Regions from separate parts of the Nonomuraea sp. NPDC005501 genome, predicted to be linked through region 3. Evidence: predicted binding sites of a transcription regulator. Region 3 holds the regulator's gene; each other region holds the start of a gene.
The links. Region 3 encodes HrcA, which represses chaperone genes, less so after heat shock. Its sites were predicted from a motif close to TTGGCACTCTCNNNNNGAGAGTGCCAA; they were not measured.
Positions count from the first base shown of each region.

Region 1: the regulator HrcA is predicted to act here: its motif matches at 2,958-2,984, upstream of ABZS51_RS18090 (DNA starvation/stationary phase protection protein).
Region 2: the regulator HrcA is predicted to act here: its motif matches at 1,957-1,983, upstream of groES (co-chaperone GroES).

Region 1 covers NZ_JBEXDT010000033.1:14,953-23,501, reverse strand. The annotation lists gene ABZS51_RS18105 (MMPL family transporter) at 1-498, opposite strand, end outside; gene ABZS51_RS18100 (TetR/AcrR family transcriptional regulator) at 596-1,198, shown strand; gene ABZS51_RS18095 (alkaline phosphatase PhoX) at 1,192-2,226, opposite strand; gene ABZS51_RS18090 (DNA starvation/stationary phase protection protein) at 2,419-2,886, opposite strand; gene ABZS51_RS18085 (helix-turn-helix domain-containing protein) at 2,994-3,695, shown strand; gene ABZS51_RS18080 (VIT domain-containing protein) at 3,692-6,115, shown strand; gene mmuM (homocysteine S-methyltransferase) at 6,549-7,424, shown strand; gene ABZS51_RS18070 (DoxX family protein) at 7,533-7,964, opposite strand; gene ABZS51_RS18065 (MarR family transcriptional regulator) at 8,050-8,505, shown strand; gene ABZS51_RS18060 (lysophospholipid acyltransferase family protein) at 8,516-8,549, opposite strand, start outside.
Region 2 covers NZ_JBEXDT010000174.1:710-7,347, reverse strand. The annotation lists gene groL (chaperonin GroEL) at 1-1,485, opposite strand, end outside; gene groES (co-chaperone GroES) at 1,556-1,870, opposite strand; gene ABZS51_RS41580 (class I SAM-dependent methyltransferase) at 2,113-3,558, shown strand; gene ABZS51_RS41575 (hypothetical protein) at 3,753-5,738, shown strand; gene ABZS51_RS41570 (serine hydrolase domain-containing protein) at 5,998-6,638, shown strand, end outside.
Region 3 covers NZ_JBEXDT010000011.1:12,305-20,853, reverse strand. The annotation lists gene ABZS51_RS08825 (hypothetical protein) at 1-756, shown strand, start outside; gene ABZS51_RS08820 (16S rRNA (uracil(1498)-N(3))-methyltransferase) at 858-1,583, opposite strand; gene dnaJ (molecular chaperone DnaJ) at 1,612-2,751, opposite strand; gene hrcA (heat-inducible transcriptional repressor HrcA) at 2,763-3,776, opposite strand; gene ABZS51_RS08805 (hypothetical protein) at 3,928-4,926, shown strand; gene ABZS51_RS08800 (DUF3097 domain-containing protein) at 4,945-5,751, shown strand; gene hemW (radical SAM family heme chaperone HemW) at 5,912-7,132, opposite strand; gene ABZS51_RS08790 (MOSC domain-containing protein) at 7,309-7,941, opposite strand; gene ABZS51_RS08785 (MFS transporter) at 8,047-8,549, opposite strand, start outside.

The DNA of each region.
Region 1 (8,549 bases), on a different contig from region 3:
GGGCAGCACGTCCTGCCTGACGTGGCCGGCGTCCCCGGGGACGCGCGCGACGATCAGCGCGTGCCGGCCGTCCTCGCTGCGCAGGGTCGCCGAGTCGCCGCGGGTCCAGTACGACGCGGCCTCGGCCACGCCGTACGAGCGGGCGACGCGGGCGGTGAGCGCCCGGCCCGCCTCGGCGACGGCGGGATCGTCCACGGTCCCGGTCCTGGGACTGACCAGGAAGATCAGGTCTGGGCTGCCGGTGGCGAACCGCGTTGTCAGCTCGGCCTGCGCCTGGTCGGACTCGGAGCCGGGCGCCTCGAACCGGGCCAGCGACAGGCGTGGCACCGTGCCGGCCGTGAGGGCGGCGGCGGCCACCAGCAGGGCAAGGGCGAGCGCGAGCACCGTGCCGCGCCGCCGGGCGAGGAGGCGACCGAGCCGGCGCAGGGACGGCCCGCCCTCGCGTTCGGTCGGCGGAGGGCCGGTCTCCGGGACCACGGGCGCGGTCGGGTTGGTCATGCGGGCTCCCCGAAAAAGTCGGTAATCTACTCGTGTTTCATTCGTCGAGGCTAGAAATACAAGCAAAAGCTCGCATTTGTCAACGGGGAGGGCCGCCATGACTGAGCGCGTGGTGCGCAGGCAGGCGCGCGGACTGAGGCGCATGGCGGAGATCCTGGACGCGGCGGAGCTGGTGATCGCCGACGTGGGGTACCCGGAGCTGACGACCAACCAGGTCGCGGCCCGGGCCGGGCTGTCACCGGGGTCGCTGTACCAGTTCTTCCGCAACAAGGAGGAGATCCTCGACGGGCTGGTGGCGCGCTACACCGACGAGCGGGAGGAGTTCTGGGCGGCCAGGCTGGCGGAGGTCACGCCGGAGGTGCCGCTGGAGGCGCTCGTCGGCCGGCTCGTGGACGAGAGCGTGGCGTTCAAGACGCGCTCGCCCGCGTACTGGACCCTGCTGTACGGCTCGGCGACCGGCGACAAGCTCGCCGCCGCGGCGGCGCGGCTGCACGAGGCGATCGCCGGGCAGGTCGCGGCCATGCTGCGGCGCCGCTCCCCCGGCCTGGAGCCGGCCCGGGCGCTCACGCTCGGCACGATGGCGGTGGCGGCCGTGAAGGCGGTCATGCCGCTCGTCACCACGGCTGCGCCGCAGCGGGCGGAGGAGCTCGTGGACGAGCTGAAGGTCATGCTCGTGCGCTACCTGAGCGGAGATCAGTGACGGAAGGGACCGGCCACCTCGAAGGTGTGGCCGTCCGCCGGGTCGCCCGCCGGGCCGCGCCGGGAGGAGAAGTACAGCCGCGAGCCGTCGGGCGAGAACGCGGGCCCGGCCGGTTCGGACGCGCCGTGGCCCTCCAGCAGCAGGAACGGGCTGATCGTCCGGTCGGGGGTGATGACGTCGATCTGCATGGTGTCCCTGGCCACGTACAGGTCGCCGGACGGGGCGGCGGTGACGGCCCGCACGCCCTCGCACAGCCGCTCGATCGTGGACGTCTGCGCGTCGTAGGCCCACAGGCCGCGGTCGCCCTTCGTGGTGAAGTAGCAGACGCCGCCGGCGTAGTGGCAGCCCTCGGCGCCGTCGAACCGGCGCGCCTCCTCCACCTGGTGGCGCGCGGCCTTCAGCAGCGCGGCGGGTGACGGCACCGGCCGCCACTCGCCCGAGACGCACAGCGCCTCCAGCCGGCCCTCGGTCAGGTCGCCCCAGTCGCCCGGCACGAACCGGTAGAAGCACCCGTCGGCCTCCCCCTCCGTGAGGTAGACGACCTCCCGGTCGGGGTCGCACGCGGCGGCCTCGTGCTTGAAGCGGCCCATGGCCAGGCGGGGGCGGGCGGCGCGGGTGCCGTACGGGTCGCACTCGAAGACCCGCCCGCGGTGGCCGAGCTCGCACGACAGCCACGTGTTCCAGGGGGTGGCGCCGCCCGCGCGGTTGAGGTCGGTGCCGGACAGGATGCGGTAGGCGTCGGCCACCGCCCCGCCGGGCCCGAACCTGATCGCCGCGGCGCCGCCGAGCAGCGGCAGGTCGGAGTTGGAGACGTAGATCCAGCCGCTGCCGTCGGGGAAGCAGGCGCCGCCGTCGGGCGCCGCGTGCCACGTCAGGCCGGCCACCCTCCGGCCCGTGCGCGCCACCACCCGGCCGGTGAACCCGGCGGGCAGGACCAGCCCGTCGCCGCCGTACGGTGCGAGCGGGCCGTACGGGCCCACCGCCTCCCGGCGGAGCGGGCCCGTGCGGAGGAGAGTCTTGCGGGACATGGTCAGGCCTCCCTCTGGGTCCACGCTAGTCGACCGCATGGACATGAATGGCGGGATCCCGGACACCGAACAGCACGCGAACCCCGGCCCACCGGCCCCTCGCAACCGGGCATATCGCCCACGTCCCCCTGCCCTCCGGCAGCAGAAGCCCGGGGGCCGCGCGGGCTCCCGGGCTTCGCCGACGCGACGCGGTCAGCGCTGGGCCTGGAACATCCAGCGTTCCTTGTCGATGTCCTGCGCGATCGCGATGAGCACGTCCTGGGTGACCGGGTCGGGCTCCTCCGTCTGCTCGATCCGCTCCCGCATACGCCGTCCGACCCCGTCGAGGATGTCGGTGATCGTGGCGATGACCTTGCCGTCCTCGACCCAGCCGCTCTCCGGCTGCGCCAGCTTGGTGCTCTTGGCCAGGGTGGAGGAGCGGCCGTCGGGGTTGATCCCCAGCGCCGCCGCGCGCTCGGCCACGGTGTCGGCGTGCTCGCGCGCCAGCGAGACCAGCTCGTCGAGCTGGAGATGGATCGAGCGGAAGTTCGGCCCGACGATGTTCCAGTGCATCTGCTTGGCGACGAGCGACAGGTCGATGAGGTCGACCAGGGCGCCCTGCAGGCACTCGGCCACCGTGCTCTTCGCCTCGCCCGAGAGCGGTCCGGTGATCTGCACCATGATGTTCTTCCTCCCCGTAGTAGGACATCTCTCCTTCTTCTGAACCATTTCGCCCGCTTTAATCCTGCATATTGACACTGCAACAGTGACAGTGTCATTGTGGAGGCATGGACGAGACCTGGACCATCGGTGAGCTGGCGGAGCGGGCGGCCGGCCTGCTGCGGGCCGGCGGGCCGAACGGCAACGGCCGGGTGCGTGAGGTCCCGGGCGAGCGTCTGATCAGGTGGTACACGACGATCGGCCTGGTGGACCCGCCGCTGTCCCGGCGCGGCAGGGTCGCCCGGTACGGCCGGCGCCACCTGCTGCAGCTCGTCGCCGTCAAGCGCCTGCAGGCCGCCGGGCTGTCGATCGCCGACATCCAGGTGGCCCTGGCGGGCGCCACGGACGCCATGCTGGAGACGGCGGGTCACCCGGACACCGCCGTGCCTCCGGGCGGGCGCCCGGAAGGCCCCCCGGCTGCCCGGCCGGCCGCGAAGGCCGTCCCCGCGCCCCGTCCCGACGGCATCTCCGCTCCGGACCCCCGGGGCGGCGCTTCCCCGGAGGGCGAGCAGGCCCGCTTCTGGACGCGCCCCCCGAGCGGCCGCACCCCGACCCCGGCCGCGACCCCGGCCGTGACGCCGGCCGTGACCTCGATCGCCGCCGACGACGCGGCGGCGGCCGGTGGGCTGGTGCGCGGGATCAGGATCGCGCCCGGCGTGACGCTGGTGCTCGACGGCGCGGGCCGCGTCCCTTCCACCGACGACGTCCAGGCCGTGCTCGGCGCGGCCGCCCCGCTGCTGGCAGTACTCCAAGAGAGGAAGCTCGCATGAAGATCGTTCCACTCGAGGCCGAACGGTGCCGGCCCGTGCCGGACGCCGGGTTCGGCGCCCTGCGCACCGACCGGGGCAACCTGCCGCTGGAGAGCGTGGACGTCTCGGCCGCGATCTCCGGTCTGGTCGCCGGGGTGGAGGTGGCCCAGGGCTTCCGGAACCCGTTCGACGTCACGCTGGAGGCCACGTACGTCTTCCCGCTCCCCGACCGGGCGGCCGTGACGGCGTTCCGGATGGAGGCCGACGACCGGGTGATCGAGGGCGTGCTCAAGGAGCGCGGCCAGGCGCGGGCCGACTACGACCGGGCGCTGCGCGAGGGCAGGCGGGCGGCGATCGCCGAGGAGGAGCGGCCGGACGTGTTCACGATCCGGGTGGGCAACATCCTGCCCGGCGAGCGGGTCACCGTCCGGATGTCGCTCAGCCAGCCGCTGCCGTACGAGGACGGCGCGGCCACGTTCCGCTTCCCGCTGGTGGTGGCGCCCCGCTACATCCCTGGGACACCGCTCGACGGCACGTCCGCCGGGGACGGCACGGCGCCCGACACCGGCGCGGTGCCCGACGCCTCGCGGATCACCCCGCCGGTGCTGCTGCCCGGCTTCCCCTCGCCGGTGCGGCTGTCGCTGGCCGTGACCCTCGACCCCGCCGGGCTGGACCTGCGCGACGTCTCCTCCAGCCTGCACGTCGTGGAGGAGGACGCCCACACGGTACGGCTGCGCCCCGGCGAGCGGCTGGACCGGGACTTCATCCTCAGGCTGGCGTTCGACGCCTCGACCTCGCTCCAGCTCGACACCGGCGAGACCCCCGGCGAGAGCACCGGCGAGACCTCCGGCGGCGAGGGGACGTTCGCGCTGACCGTCGTCCCGCCCGCGCTGGAGGCGCCGCGCGCCCCCCGTGACCTGGTGCTGCTGCTGGACCGTTCGGGCAGCATGGCGGGCTGGAAGATGGTCGCCGCCCGGCGGGCCGCCGCCCGCATCGTCGACACCCTCACCTCCGCGGACCGGTTCGCGGTGCTGACGTTCGACTCGGTGGTGGAGCAGCCGTTCGAGGGGCTCGTGGAGGCGTCGGACCGCAACCGGTACCGCGCCGTCGAGCACCTGTCCCGCGTGGACGCCCGGGGCGGCACCGAGCTGCTGGAGCCGCTGCGCGAGGCCGTGTCGCTGCTGCCGCCCGCCGAGGGCCGCGAGCGGGTGCTCGTCCTCGTCACCGACGGCCAGGTGGGCAACGAGGACCAGATCCTGGAGCAGGCCGGCGGCGCGCTGTCGGCCATGCGCGTCCACGCCGTCGGCATCGACCGCGCCGTGAACGCCGGCTTCCTCGGCAGGCTCGCCGGGCTCGGCGCGGGCCGGTGCGAGCTGGTCGAGTCGGAGGACCGGCTCGACGCCGCCATGGAGCAGATCCACCGGCGCATCGGCGCACCCCTGGTCACGGACCTGGAGCTCAAGGGCCTCGACGTGGTGCCGGGCACGCTCACGCATCTGGGCTCGATCTTCCCGGGCGTGCCGCTGCGGGTGTACGGGCGTCACCGGGGCGGCGGGCCGGTGACCGTGCGCGGCCTGGCGGCGGGCGAGCCGTGGGAGCGGCAGGTCGCCGGGACGGCCGTGGACAACCCGGCCCTGCGGGCCGTCTGGGCCCGCGCGCACCTGCGCGAGCTGGAGGACCGGTACGCGATGGGCGAGCACGAGCTGGAGGCGCGGATCGTCCGCGTCTCGCTGGAGCACGGCGTGCTGTGCAGGTTCACGGCGTACGTGGCGGTGGACAGCAGGACGGTGGCCGAGGGCGGGCCGGAGCACCGGGTCATCCAGCCGGTCGAGCCGCCGAGCGGCTGGGAGATGCCGTCGGCGCCGCCGATGCCCGGGTTCATGGCCCAGGCCGCGGTGATGTCGGCGCCGAGCCCGATGCGGGCGTCCTCGCCGACGTTCGAGGCGGCGTTGGACCAGGGAATCCCGATGAGCCCGGGCCCCGCTCCGGGTGCCCCCGCGGGCGGGGGCGGCGGCGCGGGCGGCGCCGGAGGGTACGGAGGTTCCTCGGGCGGTTCGGTGGGACCGCGGGGCCCGATGTTCGGGCGGCCGGGGGCTGCGCCGCGTCCCGCCCGGCGCGCCTCGCGCGAGCTGGGGTCGGTACGGGGACAGCTCGTGGCGGAGCTCGACCGGCTCAGCGCGCTGCACACGGCCGACGCCCTCTACCTGGCCGACCTCGGCTCCCGGCTGGCGGCCCTGTCGGCGTACCTGGGCGGTCACACGGAGCTGTCGGACCTGGCGCGCGAGCTGGAGGCGGCCGAGCGTCCGGGCACGGACCTGACGGCACTGCGGCGGCACGCCATCGAGGTCCTCACGTCCCTGACGGGCGGCGGCCCCGGCGGCGGCTCGGGCGGCGGCTCCGGGGAGAAGCCGCCGCGCGCTCCCTTCTGGAAGCGCGCCTGACGAGCCGGTCCCGTCCTGACCGTGACACGGCCAGGACGGGACCGGTGTTCCGGCGAGAATTCAACGTGCGCGGGCAATGCGGAGAGAACCGGCGAAATCGCGCAGCGTGCCGAATGCGTTCCGCCCTCGTGGCGGCACCGTCCGGCACGACAGAAAGGGCCCGAATCACTCCCGAGAGCGTCGTGAGGGAATGTCGCGACTCGCGCCCTCAGCGTGACGCGACCCTGCTTGACGCCTTCTCCATGCCCTGTGACCTGCCGCCGCGCCTCCCGGGCCGGACGTCAGGCAGGTGCAACCACAATCGCCGGAAATCTGGCGTCAAATACGGACCAGGAACGACGGTCGCCTTTTCCGGTAAACGCGGAAACCCCGCGCCCACCGGCGTCCCCGAAATACCGCGCACCGTCCGGTCCGGTACGGCGCGGCCCATAGGCTGGAGCGTGTGAGCACTCTTGTCCTGGACGGCGGCCTGGCCACCCACCTCGAAACGCTCGGCGCCGACCTGAGCGACGAGCTGTGGTCGGCGCGGCTGCTGATGGAAGACCCGGACCTGATCCGGCGCGTCCACGCCGACTACTTCGCCGCGGGCGCCCACGTGGCGACGACGGCCAGCTACCAGGCGTCGATCCCCGGCTTCCTGCGACGCGGCGCGAGCGTGGCGCAGGCCGAGCGCCTCATCAGGCTCTCGGTCGAGCTGGCCGCGCAGGCGCGCGACGACGCCGGGGGTGGGCTGGTGGCGGCCAGCGTGGGCCCGTACGGGGCCTACCTGGCCAACGGCGCCGAGTACACCGGCGACTACGACCTCGGCGAGGAGGGGCTGCTGGCCTGGCACCGGCCCCGCTGGGAGATCCTCGCCTCGGCCGGCGCCGACCTGCTGGCCTGCGAGACCATCCCGTCGTACGCCGAGGCGCGGGCGCTGGCGCGGCTGCTGAAGGAGACGCCGGGGCTCAAGGCGTGGGTGAGCTTCTCCTGCCGGGACGGCGAGCACATCAGCGACGGCACGCCCATCCGTGAGGCGGCCGCCCTGTTCACCGGCGACCCGCAGGTGGTGGCGGTGGGCGCGAACTGCACCGCGCCGCGCCACGTGCCCGGCGTGATCGCGGCCCTGTCCGGAGGGCTGCCGGTGGTCGTCTACCCCAACTCGGGCGAGACGTGGGACGCGGAGGGCCGCCGCTGGCTCGGGCTGACCGATCCGGTGGAGTACGGTCAGGCGGCCAAGGAGTGGGAGCGCGCGGGGGCGTCCCTGATCGGCGGCTGCTGCCGCTCCACCCCCGACCACATCAGGCAGATCCGCACCCACCTGTCCTGACCCCCGGCCTGTCCTGACCAGCGGCCTGTCCTGAGCCCCCGGCCCGTCCAGCCCCGACCTGGCGTGGAGTGAAGCGGGCGGCGCCCTCCGGGCGCGGCCCGCCCCTGGTCAGGCCGAGGCGCCCACCGGTGTGTCGCGGCGGCGGCGCAGCAGCGTGTCCACCGCCAGGGCGCCGCCCCCGGTGAACCCGACCGCCAGCGCCCCGGCGGCGAGCGACAGGACGAACTCGTATCCGCCCTTGTCCGCGCCGAACCCGCTGGCCCCGTGGACGAACACGATCGCGCCCACCATGTCGAGCGCCAGCAGCGTGCCCGCGATCGGCAGCGCCGCGCCGAGGATCAGCGCCAGGCCGCCGGCCACCTCCAGCACCGCGATGGCCGGGGCGGCGACGCCGGCGAGCGGTACGCCGATCGACTCGAAGAACTTCGTGGTGCCCGCGATGCCCATGACGGCGAACTTCTGGTAGCCGTGCACGAGGAAGATGACGCCGAGCGCCACCCGGGCGAGCAGCAGGGCGACGGGGCGCGCCTGGTCGATCATGCTGTCTCCTCAGACAAGTGGTTCGTTCAGTTTTGAACGACTGTAGCAGGATGGTTCAAATCTGAACAACGCGTACACTTGGGCCGTGACGGACACCCGGTGGCTAGACGACACGGAAATGGCGGCGTGGCGCGCCTTCCTGTCCACCTCTCACCTGCTGGAGCGGCGCATCGAGGAGCAGCTCAAGGCCGCGGCCGGGCTGACGCACCCGCAGTACGAGATCCTGGTGCGGCTGGCCGACGCCCCCGGCCGCCAGTTGCGCATGACGGAGCTGGCCCGGGACGTGGTGGTGTCGAAGAGCGCGCTGACGTACCAGGTCACCCGCCTGGAGAGGGCGGGCCTGGTGGAGCGCACCACGTGCCCGTCGGACGACCGCGGCGTGCTGGCCGTGATCACCGAGGCCGGCCTGCGCTGCCTCGAACGCGTGGCGCCGGGTCACCTCGACGTCGTGCGCTCCTACCTCATCGACCGGCTCACCCGCGACGAGCTGGAGGTCATGACCACGGCCCTGGCGAAGACGGAGCAGGCCCTGAGGCGGTGAGGAGCGAAGGTCAGTGCTTGGCGGCGGCCCGGGTCGCGCGCTCC
Region 2 (6,638 bases), on a different contig from region 3:
CTTGACCGGGTCGATGACACCCTGCGCGATCAGGTCGCCGTACTCGCCGGTCGCGGCGTTGAGGCCGTGGCCGGCCTCAAGCTCGGCGACCTTGTGGGTGACCACGTAGCCCTCGAGACCGGCGTTCTCGGCGATCCAGCGGGCCGGCTCGACCAGCGCGCGGCGCACGACGCCGACACCGGTGGCCTCGTCGCCCGTCAGGCCGAGGTCGTCCAGGTCCTTGGAGACGTGGATCAGGGCCGAGCCACCGCCGGAGACGATGCCCTCCTCGATCGCGGCGCGCGTCGCGGAGATGGCGTCCTCGAGACGGTGCTTCTTCTCCTTGAGCTCGACCTCGGTGGCCGCGCCGACGCGCAGCACGCAGACGCCGCCGGCCAGCTTGGCCAGCCGCTCCTGCAGCTTCTCGCGGTCCCAGTCGGAGTCGGACTGCTCGATGGCGAGCTTGATCTCCTTGACGCGGTCCTCGATGGCCTGCTGGTCACCGGCGCCGTCGACGATGGTCGTGGCGTCCTTGGTGACGACGATGCGACGCGCCTGGCCGAGCACCTCAAGGCCGACGTTCTCCAGCTTGAGGCCGACCTCTTCGCTGACGACCTGGCCGCCGGTGAGGATGGCCATGTCCTGCAGCATCGCCTTGCGGCGGTCGCCGAAGCCCGGCGCCTTGACGGCGACGGAGGTGAACGTGCCACGGATCTTGTTGGTGACCAGGACGGCCAGGGCCTCGCCCTCGACGTCCTCGGCGACCACGAGCAGCGGCTTCTTGGTCTGCGCGACCTTCTCCAGCATCGGCAGGAAGTCGGCGATCGAGGCGATCTTGCCCTGCGTCAGCAGGATGTAGGCGTCCTCGAGGACGGACTCCATGCGCTCGGGGTCGGTGACCATGTAGGCCGACAGGTAGCCCTTGTCGAACTGGAGGCCCTCGGTGAACTCGAGCTCCATGCCCATGGCGTTGGACTCTTCGACCGTGAGGACGCCGTCCTTGCCGACCTTGTCGAACGCCTCGGCGATCAGCTCGCCGATCTTGGCGTCCTGGGCGGAGATCGTCGCGACGTTGGCGATCTCCTTCTTGTCCTCGACCGGGCGGGCGCTGGCGAGCAGCTTGTCGCTGATCTCCTTGGCCGCCTTGTCGATGCCGCGCTTGAGCGACAGCGGCGAGGCGCCGGCCGCCACGTTGCGCAGGCCTTCGCGGACCATGGCCTGAGCCAGGACCGTCGCGGTGGTGGTGCCGTCACCCGCGATGTCGTTGGTCTTGGTGGCCACTTCCTTGGCGAGCTGGGCGCCGAGGTTCTCGTAGCGCTCCTCCAGCTCGATCTCACGAGCGATGGTCACACCGTCGTTCGTGATGGTCGGAGCACCGAACTTCTTGTCGATGACGACGTTGCGGCCACGGGGGCCGAGGGTAACCTTCACGGCATCCGCGAGGGCGTTGACGCCACGCTCAAGAGCGCGACGGGCGTCCTCGTCGAACTCCAGGATCTTCGCCATTTTGCTGAAAGTCCTCTCCTAGTGTCGAAGGCCCCGGCCGCTCACGCGCCCGGGGCCCGACACCACCGGCTTACTTCTCGATGATCGCGAGAACGTCGCGGGCGGAGAGCACGAGGTACTCCTCGCCGCCGTACTTGACCTCGGTGCCGCCGTACTTGCTGTAGAGGACGACGTCGCCCTCACTGACGTCGAGCGGGATCCGCTTCTCGCCGTCCTCATCCCAGTTGCCCGGGCCCACCGCGAGGACCTTGCCCTCCTGCGGCTTCTCCTTGGCGGTATCCGGGATGACCAGGCCGGAAGCGGTGGTCTGCTCAGCCTCAAGCGGCTGCACCACAATGCGGTCGCCGAGCGGCTTAACGGGAACCTTGGTGGCGGTCGTCACGATCGGACCTCCCCTTCAGATTTGAATGATCTAGAAGAGGCGACCAGCGGGGCCTGCCGTCGCGGGTGCCAGACCTGCCTCGTCGCACGTTGGCACTCTCAAGGGGAGAGTGCCAACAGGAAACATATGCAAGAGGGGCTTGACAGTCAACACGAACACGTCTGCTGAGAGCGATAACCCATCCTCGCAGGTCGTGACGGGGTCCCGGATCGGGGGCCGCACGGGAGGCGCTAACGTCGTACGGCGTGGACCTGGACGCCTTCACCGAGCTGCTCACTCCGCGCGGACAGCGCGCGCTCGCGGAGGCGGGCGAGCTCCAAGGGGGCGACCCCGTGGCGGCCGCGACGAGCCTGCGCCGGACCTACGACGCCGCGCTCGCCTCGGCGGCGCTCACCCAGGCGCGGCTTCGGGACCGGGCGCGCGCCAAGTTCGGCGCGGACGCCGAGCTGATGTACTTCACGCCGCACGGCCTGGAGCAGGCCACCCGGGCCGAGGTCGCCGCCCACCGCGCCGCCCGGCTCACCGCGCTGTGGCACGACTCACACCGTTCACAGGGCTCGCGAACGCGCCAGGGAGCGGCGGCTCGGGAGGACGACACCGCCTCGGGCACGCGCCCGCCGGGCCCGCACGACTCCCGTCCTCATGACTCGGGTCCTCAGGACTCGGGTCCTCAGGACTCCGGCCCGCACGGCTCCAGCCTGTACGGCTCCGGCCCGCAGGGCTTCGGTCCGCCCGGCTCGGGCACGCAGGGGGCGGGCACGCAGGGGGCGGGGCCGAGGGTCGTGGACGCGTGCTGCGGCATCGGCGGGGATCTCCTGGCGCTGGCCCGGGCGGGCTGTGTCGTGGACGCCGTCGACACCGACCCGCTGACCGTGGCCGTGGCCGTGGCCAACGTCGAGGCGCTCGGGCCGGCCGGACGGGTCACGGTCCGGGTGGCCGACGCCGCGTCCGTGTCGCCCGAGGACTACGACGTGCTGTTCGCCGACCCGGCCCGGCGCACCTCCAGGGGCCGCACGTTCGACCCCTTGGCCTACTCCCCGCCGTGGCCCGTCGTGCTCGACCTGGTCGCCCGGGCCCGATGGGCCTGTCTCAAGGTCGCCCCGGGCATCCCGTACGAGTTCATCCCGGAGACGGCCGAGGCCGAGTGGGTCTCGTACAAGGGCGAGGTGAAGGAGGCCTCCCTGTGGACGCACCCCGGCGCCCGCACGACCGACAGGCCGGACACGACGGCGGGCGGCGGGCCGGTCCGGCTGGCCACGCTGCTGCCCGGCGGCCACGTCCTGCGTGACACCGGCGCCGTCGCCCCCGTCGGCCCGCTGGGCCGCTACGTGTACGAGCCCGACGGCGCGGCGATCCGCGCGCACCTGGTCGCCGAGGTCGCCGAACTGGTGGACGGCCGCCTGCCCGACCCGATGATCGCCTACATCACCGGGGACGACCCGGTCGACACTCCCTGGGCGTCCCGGTACGAGGTGGAGGAGGCGCTGCCGTTCTCGCTGAAGCGCCTGCGCGCCGCTCTCCGCGACCGGAAAATAGGAAATATCACTATTAAAAAGCGCGCCTCCGCCGTGGACATCGAACGCCTTCGCGGAGATCTGCGACTTTCGGGCAGTGAATCCGCCGTGGTCATTCTGACCCGGATCATGGATAAGCCGTCCGCCCTGATCTGCCGCCCATGCCCACCTGCGTAAAGAGCAAAACAGGGCGCTTGTGCGGCAACCACGATATTTTCCCGCACCACTGACGTGGCTTGATCGAGAGGCTAAGGTGGGCGGGCGGGAGTTCTCCCCCCTGTAGCGGTTTACCGCGTTCTCCTTCTTCCATCTGCAAACCGGACCTATCCCACCGCTGCGCGATGAACCGTCGGCGAGTGAAGGAGCTTTCGGTGGATCATTCCAACCACACCACCCTCCTGCAGACAGGGGGGCACAGCAAGGTCCCGGAGAGAATGCGGGAGCTGCTGGCCCGCGCCGCGCAGGATCATGTGTACGAGCAGCGCACGCAGGGGGCCGTCCTCGACGAGATCCGCCAGCGGCTCGAAGGCATGGAGTGGCTGCTGCGCGAGGTGCGCGAGCGGGAGCTCGGTGGGTTGAGCGGCACGCTGGAGACGGTGAGCGGGCGCCTTGACGACATGGCCGCCAAGCCGCCCATGTGGGCCGAGGGCCTCGCCCAGCACGTCGAGGCGGTCCGCGACCACGTGGACGCCGTCGGCTCGCAGGTGGGCTCCGTGGACGCCCGGGTGGAGTCGGTCCACCAGCGCGTCGCCCCCGTGGTGGAGCTCCCGAACATCTGGGACGATCTGACGACCATCGGCGGCGGCGTCGAGGAGACGTTGAAGCGGCTGCAGTCGGTGTTGGACGGCGGCGAGGGCATCGCCAAGCGGATGGGCGAGTTCGCGGCCGTCATGGCCCAGCTCGGCTCCAGCATGGAGGCCGCCGCCAGCCGCTTCACCCGGCTCGACAGGTCGCTCGCCGAGCTGACGGCGCGCACCGACCGGGTCGAGAACGTGGTGGCCGAGCTGTCCAGCGGGATCGCCTCGGGGCTGTCCAGCGGGCTGGACGGCCGGCTGGCCGCCGCGGCCGAGCAGGCCGGGACCCGGGCCGCCGCCGTCGGCGAGCAGGTCAACGCGCACGTGGACGCCGTGGCCGAGAGACTGACCGCGCACGTGGACGTGCTCGCGGGCCAGGTGAGCGCCGTGACCGACCGGCTGACGACCGCCGAGCAGCGGCTCGCGGCGCGGGTGGAGGAGTCGCGGCAGGAGCTGGCCACCTGCCTGGAGGAGACGCAGCAGCAGGTCGCGGTGCGGCTCGACGAGCTCGACGCGCGCATGGAGGGCGTGGACGGCCGCCTGGCCGGGATGGACTCCCGGCTGGGGTCCGTCGACAAGCGGATCGTCTCGCTCGACGGGCAGCTCGGCGCCCTGGACGGCCGGATGGACGGCCGCTTCACCGCCCTCGACGGCCGGCTGACCACGCTGGACGAGCGCGCCGTCGCCGCCGGCGAGCGGCTGGGCGCCGTGGACGAGCGCGTGGGCGGGGTCGAGCAGCGGATGGCGGCCGTGGACCAGCGGATGGCGACGGTGGACCAGCGGGTGGCGGGCGTCGACCAGCACCTCGGCGAGAACGCGACCCGCAACGAGGCCCGCTTCAACCATCTGGACAACGACCTGGAGTCGCTGGACGAGCGGCTGAGCGAGGTCGAGGAGCATCTGACGACCCGGTTCGACGCCGTCGACAGCACGGTGACGGGCCGTTTCACGACCGTCGACACGAAGCTGGCGGCCGGGTTCGACGGGGTCACGAGCCGCCTCGACCGCAGCGACAGCGCCATGGCCGCCCATTTCGCCACGGCCGACGCCAACCTGACCGCCCGCTTCGACACGGTGGACGGGCTCGCCACCCGCCTCGACGCGGTGGACACGGACATGGCGACGCGGTTCGACCAGGTGGGCAATGCCATCCAGACGGCCATCCAGACGAGCATGCAGACCCGCTTCGACGGCGTGGACCGGCATCTGACGGACCTCGCCACCCGCGCCGAGCAGGCGGGCGAGCAGCTGGAGACGGTGGACGACCACCTGGAGGCGGTCAACCAGCGGGTGAGCCAGCTCCCGGTCACGCTGGGCATCGGCGAGCGGATCGAGGAGGCGATCGCCGCCCGCGCCGCCGACGAGGCCGACCGTCTCACGGCGGCGGCGGGCGCGCTCACGGAGCTGCTCCAGGCGCGGCCCGACCGCGAGGAGCTGACGCGCACGGTGACGGGCATCGTCACGCCGGCCACGGCGGACCTCACCAAGCGCCTGGGCTCGCTGGAGGAGACCATGCTGGCCCTCGCCGAGGCCCTCCTCCGCCCCACCCGGCCGAAGGACTGACCCGCCGTCCGGATCGGCACCATCCGCTACGGCAAGGCCGACGTCACGCGCACGCGCCGACGTCGGCTGACCCCTGTCACGGCCGGCTGTGAGGGCTCACGGGCCACCCGCCGTGACGGCGCGCATCCTGGGCCGCCCACGTGGTCACGAGTGAGCCCGGCCGCGGGGTGCCGGCTCCTGAGCTGCTGCGGTTTTCCACAGGTGGAGTCGGCGGAGCACCGCATTCCGCCGCACCGCCGATCTCCCTAGCGTTGCGCACATGATGCAGCTGATGATGAACGTGCTGGTCGCGACGGCCGTCACCGCGGGTGGCCACGGTGTGGACGTACGCTCCGACCTGGACAAGATCGTGGCCGGCGGCGGAGCCACGGCCGCCCTGGCGCGGGTCTCCGACGGCGGACACACCTGGTCGGGCGCCGTGGGCGTGCGCGACATCGAGCGCGAGGGACGGCCGTCGCCCAACGGGTACTTCCGGATCGGCAGCGTCACCAAGACCTTCGTCGCGACCGTTGTGCTCCAGCTCGTGGACGAGGGCAGGATCCAGCTCGACGACCCCGTCGACCGGTACCTGCCGGGCCTGGTGCCGGGCGGCGCGCAGATCACCGTCCGCCGGCTCCTCAACCACACCAGCCACCTGTACGACTACATGAGCGAGCCCGGATACTCGACCAACCGCTGGCGCGGCGACGCCCGGTTCCGCTCCTACCAGCCGCGCGAGCTGCTCGATGTGGCCTTCGCCAAGAAGCTCCCCGACGACGGGAAGTGGCACTACTCGAACACCAACTACGTGGTGCTCGGGCTGCTGGTGGAGAAGCTGACCGGCCACCCGTACGGCAAGGAGGTCACGCGCCGCATCCTGCGACCGCTGGGGCTGCGCCACACCGTGGTCCCGGGCGACCG
Region 3 (8,549 bases):
CAGCCCCCCGACGAGTACGGCGACGTACTGCGCCGTGTGCTCCGCGCGGAGGCGGACACGGTCGTGCCCTCGCCGGACGGACTGGAGATCATCCGTGCCCGCATCGAGCGGCGCGGCATCCGCAACCTGTTCTGGTGGCGGGCGGGTGCCGCCGCGGCGAGCGCGGTGCTGGTGGCCGGCACGATCGTGATGGTGGTCCCCGAGCTGCGCCACCAGGTGCTGCGGGAGACCGTGCAGGACGTCCGCACCACCTCGACCCCGCCCGCGGGGTCCTCCACCAACCGGGCCGTGTCGCCCGATCCGCCGCAGCGCAGCGAGGAGCGTGAGGTCGTGGTGCTGCCCGATCCCACGACGCGGCCACCGCGGCACGTCCCCGAGACCGCCAGGTCGACCAGCAAGCCCACGCCCAAGGCGTCCTCCCCCACCCCGTGCCCCACGCCGCCCGGCGAGCAGGCCGGCCGGCGGACCACCGGGCAGGCCGACGACCTGACGCCCGGGCCGACGTCCGACCAGACGGACGAGCCCACGGGCGGGCCGACGAGCGGGCCGGCCGAGCCGCGCGACGACTGTCCCGGCGCGACGCCGACCCCGGCCCGGACGCCCACCCCGGCCGCCACGGTGACCGAAACGGCGCCGGCGGCCGTGCCGTGCCCCGCCGACGACTGCCCGGCCGACGCCCCTGACCCGACGCAGCCCGTCCAGACCGTCCAGACCATCACCACGATCATGGACGCCAGCCCGCTCTCCTCGCAGTAGGGCCGCCGGCGCCCGCGAGGCGGCCCGGCGCCGGCGGGTCACCAACGCCCGGTACGGGCCATCCGGCGGGTCATCAACGGCCGTGCGGACCTCTCAGCGGGTCACCAGCGGCCGGTACGGGCCATGAGGACCGAGGCCGCCGCCACCCCCGCCGTCGAGGTGCGCAGCACCGTGGACCCGAGCAGCACCGGCACCGCTCCGGCCGCCCGGAACCGGGCCACCTCCTCCTCCGACACCCCGCCCTCGGGGCCCACGACCATGACCACGTCGCCGTCGGCCGGAGTCTCCAGGCGCGCCAGCGGCTCGGCGGCCTCCTCGTGCAGCACCAGCCCGAGGGCCGCGCCGCGCAGCAGCGCCTCGACCTGAGCCGTGGAGGCCGGCTCGGTCACCTCGGGCAGGTGGAAGCGGCGGGCCTGCTTGCCCGCCTCCCGGGCGGTGGAGCGCCAGCGGGCCAGCGCCTTGGCCGCCCGGTCGCCCTTCCACTGGGTGATGCTGCGCGAGGCGGACCACGGGACGATCACGTCCACGCCCGCCTCGGTCATCATCTCGACGGCCAGCTCGCCCCGGTCACCCTTGGGCAGGCCCTGCACGGCGACGATCCGGGGCCGCGGCGCCGGCACGTCGTGGCGGGTGACCACGTCGAGCCGGAGGGAGTCCTTCAGCGCCTCGCGCACGACGCACTCGGCCACCGCCCCGGCGCCGTCGGTCACGTCCACCCGCTCGCCGGCGCGCAGCCGGCGCACGGCGGCGGCGTGACGCCCCTCGGGCCCGTCGAGCAGCAGCTCGGGCCCGTCGAGGGCGTCGGACAGGAAGACGGGGACGCTCACGTCCGCCCGTCTCTACCCCGCGGCGGCCTCATCTCCCGTTGAACGCGTCGCGCAGCCGTGAGAAAAAACCCTGCTGCCCCGGTGCGAACTTACCCGGAGGGCGCTCCTCTCCCCGGAGCTTGGCCAGCTCCCGTAGCAGCTCTTCCTGCGCCGGGTCGAGCCGCGACGGCGTCTCGACGTTGACGTGGATCAGCAGGTCGCCGCGGCCGCTCTCGTTGAGCCGCTGCACGCCCCGGCCGTACATCGTGATGACCTGCCCCGACTGGGTGCCCGGCCGCACGTCGAGCTCCTCGGAGCCGTCGAGCGTCTCGACGGTGAGGATCGTGCCGAGCGCCGCGGCCGTCATCGGGATCTGCACCGTGCAGTGCAGGTCGTCGCCGCGCCGCTCGAAGATCTCGTGCGGGCGCTCGACGATCTCCAGGAACAGGTCGCCGGGCGGGCCACCGCCGGGGCCGACCTCGCCCTCGCCGGCGAGCTGGATGTGGGTGCCGTCCTCGACGCCCGCCGGGATGCGCACCTTGATCGTACGGCGGGTGCGCACCCGGCCGTCGCCGGAGCACTCCTGGCAGGGATGCCGGATGATCGACCCGAAGCCGCCGCACTGGGGGCACGGCCGGGACGTCATGACCTGGCCCAGGAACGACCGGGTGACCTGGGAGATCTCGCCGCGGCCGTTGCACATGTCGCAGGTGTCGGGGTGGGTGCCGGGCGCGGCGCCGGCGCCCTGGCAGACCTCGCACAGCACGGCCGTGTCGACGACCAGCTCCCGGGTCGTGCCGAACGCGGTCTCGCGCAGGTCCAGCTCGACGCGGATGGTCGCGTTGCGGCCCCTGCGGGCACGTGAGCGGGGCCCGCGCGCGCCGCCGGCCTGGCCGAAGAACGCGTCCATGATGTCGCTGAACGGGAAGCCCGCGCCGAAGCCGCCGGCCCCCGCGCCCGCCCCGCCGCCGCCGAACGGGTCCGCGCCCAGGTCGTACATCTGGCGCTTGTTCGCGTCGGACAGGACCTCGTAGGCCTGCGTGATCTCCTTGAACCGCTCCTGGGTCTCAGGATCGGGGTTCACGTCAGGGTGGAGCTCCCGGGCCAGCCTGCGGTAGGCCTTCTTGATCTCGTCCTGACTGGCGTCACGGCGCACCCCGAGGGTGGCGTAGTAGTCGCTGTTTGCCACTTATCGACCTCTTATGATGCAGCCAGGATCTGGCTGACGTAGCGTGCCACCGCGCGTACGGCGCCCATCGTCACGGGGTAGTCCATCCTCGTGGGACCCAGCACGCCGAGCCGGGCCAGTTGGTTGTCGCCAGAACCGTATCCGGTCGCGACGATGGACGTGCCGTGCAGATAGGGGTTTTCCGAGCCGATGCGCACGGTGAGCGCGGACGGGATGTCGCTGGACGTCTCGCCGAGCAACCGCATGAGCACGACCTGCTCCTCCAGGGCCTCCAGCACGTCGCGCAGGCCGACGGTGAAGTCGGCGCCGGCGAGGTTGGCCGCCCCGGCGAACACGATCTTCTCGTCGTGGCGTTCGACGAGGGTCTCCAGCAGCACCGACAGGATGGTGGCCACGGCCGGCCGGTCCTCGGCGGGCAGCCGCTCGGGCAGGTCGGCGACGAGATCGGGCACGGCGCTCAGGCCGCACCCGTCGAGACAGGCGTTGAGCACGGCCCGCAGGTGCGCGATGCGGGTGTCCTCCACGACCTCGGGCAGCTCGACCACGCGCTGCTCGACGCGGCCGGTGTTGGTGATGAGCACCAGCATGACGCGCCGCTCCGAGAGCGGCACCAGCTCGACGTGCCGGACGGTCGAGCGGGTCAGCGTCGGGTACTGCACGACCGCGACCTGCCGGGTGAGCTGCGCGAGCAGCCGCACGGTGCGGGTGACCACGTCGTCGAGGTCGACCGCCCCGGCCAGGAACGTCTCGATCGCCCGGCGCTCCGCCCCGGACAGCGGCTTGACCTGTGACAGCCTGTCGACGAACAGCCGGTAGCCCTTGTCGGTCGGCACGCGGCCGGCACTGGTGTGCGGCTGGGTGATGTAGCCCTCCTCCTCCAGCGCGGCCATGTCGTTGCGCACGGTGGCGGGGGAGACCTTGAGATTGTGGCGCTCGGCCAGCGCCTTGGAGCCCACCGGTTCGTTGGTGGACACGTAGTCTTCGACAATGGCGCGGAGCACCGCCAGCTTACGTTCGTCGAGCACGTGCTCACCTCCTGCGTCTGCCTCGGGGAACGACCGTCTAGCACTCTGTGTTCCCGAGTGCCAAGTGTACGGCTCTCACCCACAAGGTGCGATAACACCTAGCCATCCTGCCGCTGGCGCGGGCCCGCCTCCAGGGATCAGACTTGCGGACATGACCGACGAGTCCCCCTCCCAGCCGAACGACCCGGCGCCCGGGTCCGGCCCCCATCCCGGTCAGCCCCCTCCTCCCCCGCCGTATGAGCAGCCGCCGTATGAGCAGCCGCCGTATGAGCAGCCGCCGTACGGGCAGCCCCCGTACGGGCAGCCGCCGTACCAGACGGGGCCGCACGGCATGCCGCCGCAGCAGGCCCCGTACTCGCTGCAGCCTCCGTACCCCCAGCCGCCGTACCCGCAGCCGCCGTACGGGCCGTCGTACGGGCCGGGGCCGGTGACCGGCGAGCAGGCCGCCCACCCGCAGGTCCCGTACCAGCCGGGCCCCTACGGCTCTCCTTCGGGCGAGCAGGGGCCCTACGGCGGCCGGCCGCTCACGGGCCCGTACGGCGGCCCGCCCCTCCCGGTGTCCGGCATGTACGCCGGCGGCCCGCTGTACGCGCCCCGGGCGGACCCCAAGCTGCTCCGGCCCCCGCTGTGGTGGGTGTGGGCCGCCTGGGGGCTCGCGCTGGTGTGCGTGGTGGCCGGGGTGGCGCTGTTCGCGGGCGGCGTGGCGGACACGGCGCGGAGCGCGCTGCCGACGAGGACGTTCGGCTCCGGTGAGACGGTCACCGTGAACGTGGACCCCGCCGACGAGCCCGTGGTGTACCTGGCCAGCGCCTCGCCGGTGCAGTACACCTGCTCGGCCGGCGGCGCCGGCAAGGCGCTGCTGGCCAGGATGCCCGGGAGCATGACGGTCACGCAGGGCTCGACCACCTGGCGGGCCATCCTCGCCCTGAACGTGCCGAAGGCGGGCGGCTACCAGCTCAAGTGCGACACGGCCGCGGGATCGGGCGCGCGCTTCGCGGTGGGCCCGGCCGTGGACGCCGGCGGGCTGCTGGGCGGCGTGGCCGCGCTGTTCCTGCTGCCCGGGGCGGGCGTGCTGGTCGCGGTCGTCCTGACCGTCGTCGTCCTGGCACGGCGCAGCGGCCACCGCAGGCGCCTCGCGGCAGGCGGGTGATTTGCTACGGTCCCCGGTGTGTATGACGGTGATGTTCTCGCGGGCAACTGGCGGCGGCCGGGCAAGGGCACGATCCCGAAGGTGCCCGCCGAACCCGACCTCGTGGTGGAGGACGCCGACAGCGGGTTCTGCGGCGCGGTCGTGGCCTGCGACAAGGAGGCCGTCACGCTGGAGGACCGGTTCGGCCGGCGGCGCCTGTTCCCGCTGGCACCGGCCGCGTTCCTGCTGGAGGGCAGGCCCGTGACGCTGGTGCGGCCGGTCGCGGCGCCGAGCGGGCCGAGGCGCAGCGCGTCGGGGTCGATCGCGGTCGAAGGGCTGCGCGCCAAGGTCGCCAAGGAGAGCCGCATCTACGTCGAGGGGGTGCACGACGCCGCCCTCGTCGAGAAGATCTGGGGTCACGACCTGCGCGTGGAGGGGGTGGTCGTCGAGTACCTGGAGGGCGTCGACGACCTGCCCGCGATCGTCGAGGAGTTCGGCCCCGGTCCGGGGCGCCGGCTGGGGGTCCTGGTGGACCATCTGGTGCCCGGCTCCAAGGAGAGCCGCATCGCGGCCCGGGTGACCTCTCCGGAGGTGCTGGTGGTCGGGCACCCGTTCGTCGACATCTGGCAGGCGGTCAAGCCGTCCGCGCTGCGCATCCCCGCCTGGCCGGACGTGCCGCGCGGGGTGCCGTGGAAGGAGGGCGTGATCGCCGCCCTGGGGTGGCGCGTGGAGCCCGCCGAGGCGTGGCGGCGCATCCTGGGGGCCGTCTCCTCGTTCGCGGATCTGGAGCCCGAGCTGCTCGGCCGGGTGGAGGAACTGATCGACTTCGTCACGGAGGCACCCTGACCCGGGACCCGCCGCGTCACCAGCCACGGGCCCGCGGTCGGGTGGCCAGGGCCACGGTCACGGCCGGTCCTGTTCCCGATCGTGTGGATCGTGTCGCTGGTCCTCCACGTCCGGGCGGCGCCGGCCGCGCACCGCCGCTTCCCCGTCTCCGTCCGCCTGATCAGCTGACCAGGTCGCGTACCAGCGCGTCGGCGAGCAGCCGGCCCTTCAGGGTGAGGACCATGAGGCCGCCCTTGAACGCCTCCGGCTCCAGCAGCCCGCCACCGAGCGCGGCGGCGACGGCCGTCCGCGCGCCGGGGGCGACGTCGGCCAGCGGGTAGCCGGACACCAGCCGGAGCTCCAGCATGAGGCGTTCGGTCTCACGGTCGTCGGCGGTGAGCACCTCCCGCGCGTGGGCGGGCGAGACGCCCGCGGTCAGGCGCTGGGCGTAGGCGGCGGGGTGCTTGACGTTCCACCAGCGGGTGCCGCCGACGTGGCTGTGGGCGCCGGGGCCGGCGGCCCACCAGTCGCCGCCGGTCCAGTAGAGCAGGTTGTGGCGGCAGCGGGCGGCGTCGGACGTGGCCCAGTTCGACACCTCGTACCAGCGGAACCCGGCCTCGCCGAGCATCGCGTCGGCGATCTGGTAGCGGTCGGCGGCCACGTCGTCGTCGGGCATGGGCAGCTCACCGCGCCGGATGCGGGCCGCCAGGCGGGTGCCGTCCTCGACGATGAGCGAGTACGCGGAGACGTGGTCGGGCTCGGCCTCGATGGCGGCGGCGAGCGAGGCCCGCCAGTCGTCGTCGGACTCACCCGGCGTGCTGTAGATGAGGTCGAGGTTGACGTGGTCGAACCCGGCCGCGCGCGCCTCCTTCACGGCCTGCCCGGCCCGGCCGGGGGTGTGATGGCGGTCGAGGACCTTGAGCACGTGCTCACGGGCGCTCTGCATGCCGAAGCTGACGCGGGTGAAGCCGCCCTCGCGCAGGCTCTCCAGCGAGGCGGGGCCGACGGACTCGGGGTTGGCCTCGGTGGTGACCTCGGCTCCCGGCGCGAGGCCGAACTCGTCCCTGACGGCCGCGAGGACGCGGACCAGGTCGGCCGGGGGCAGCAGCGTGGGGGTGCCGCCGCCGAAGAACACCGTCTGGACCGGGAGGTCGGCGTCGCCGAGGACGCGCCGCGCCAGCCGCACCTCCTCGACGACCGTGTCGGCGTAGTCGCGCTGCGAGGCGCCGGGGCCCAGCTCGGCGGCGGTGTAGGTGTTGAAGTCGCAGTAGCCGCAGCGCGTCACGCAGAACGGCACGTGGACGTAGAAGCCGAACGGGCGCTCGCCGAGGCCGCGCAGCGCGCTCTCGGGGAGCTCGCCCGAGGCGGGCGCGGCTTCGCCGTCGGGCAGGGTGGATGGCACACCTCCAGTCTGCCCGCCACCACCGACCACCCTGACCACGGGCCTGCAGACCACGGGCCCAGATCACGGGCTCAGACCACGGGCCCCCGGACCACGGGTCACGCCTTCCCCGGCTCCCCTCCACGGCGGTGCGGGTCCGACAAGGCCGGGAGGCGCGACGGGCCGGCTCGCTCAGGTCAACGTGCCGTTCCGAGCACCCGGTCGGCCACGTCGTCCCAGAAGGCCGAGCGTCCCGGGACGGCCAGCACGCGCCGCAGCAGCTCCTTGTCGCCGTGGAACGCCCGGAACGCCTCGGCCACCGTCACCCCGTCGTGCGGCCGGTGCACGATCCGCACTCCGTCGCCGGCGCCCAGCTCGCCCGTCTCCACCACCCTCAGGTACGCGCCCGGCCGCCCGGCCTCCGTGAACCGGCGCACCCATCCCGGCTCGTCCATCCAGTTGCGGAACACCACGCACGGCACCCGTGGCCCGCTCACCTCCAGCACGGCCGACCCGACACGCCAGCGCTCCCCCAGCACCGCGCCGTTGACGTCGAGTCCCTCGGTCGTCAGATTCTCGCCGAACCTGCCGTCGCGCAGCCCACGTCGCAGCTCGGCCTCCCACCAGTCGTAGTCCTCGCGCGCGTACGCGTAGACGGCGTGGTCGCCGCCGCCGTGGTTGACCAGATCGCCCCGGCCGTCCCCGGCGACCCCTTCGGGGCGTACCTCCACCCGGTCGAGCACCGGTGCCTTGTCGATCGCCGTGCGCCCGGTCTTACCGGCCCAGGGGGCGTCCACTACTTTCCCGACATTTACCGAGATGACCCGCATAGCGCCGACGGTAACCGAGCCGTTCCCCGGCGGCGATCCCTTTTCCAGCCCCTTCCCCGGATTCGGAATCCGAGGTCATGGGAGACAGGCAGTTCTCCTCGCCCATCACACCGGCTCCTCGACCGCGAGCACCGTCGCCCGGCCGTCCGCACCGGCCGCACCGTCGCCGGCGCCCCCGCGAACGTCCTCGGCACGGCGGGCGCCGTACACGCCCTGCACGAAGCCGAAGATCGCCGAGACCAGGGCCGCCATGGCCGAGACGGCGAAGCTCCACCCCGCCCCGGCGCCGGACAACACCGCTCCCGTGACCGCGCCGGCCAGACTGCTCCCCACCACTCTGACCAGCGAGTTCACGCCTCCGGCCGCCGCCGTCCTGGCCGGCTCGACATGCTCGACCGCCATCGTGCCGAGCGCCGCGTAACCGAGCCCGATCCCCACGCCCAGGACGGCCGACGCCCCGTACAGGCTCGCCGGCGACCCGTGCGAGACGCTGAGCCAGAGGGCGGCGACCGCCACCACCACGGACCCCGCGCCGACCAGCGACGCCGCCGCGAACCGGCGCATCAGGCGGCCGGCGAGCAGCGAGACCGTCAGCATCAGCAGCGCCG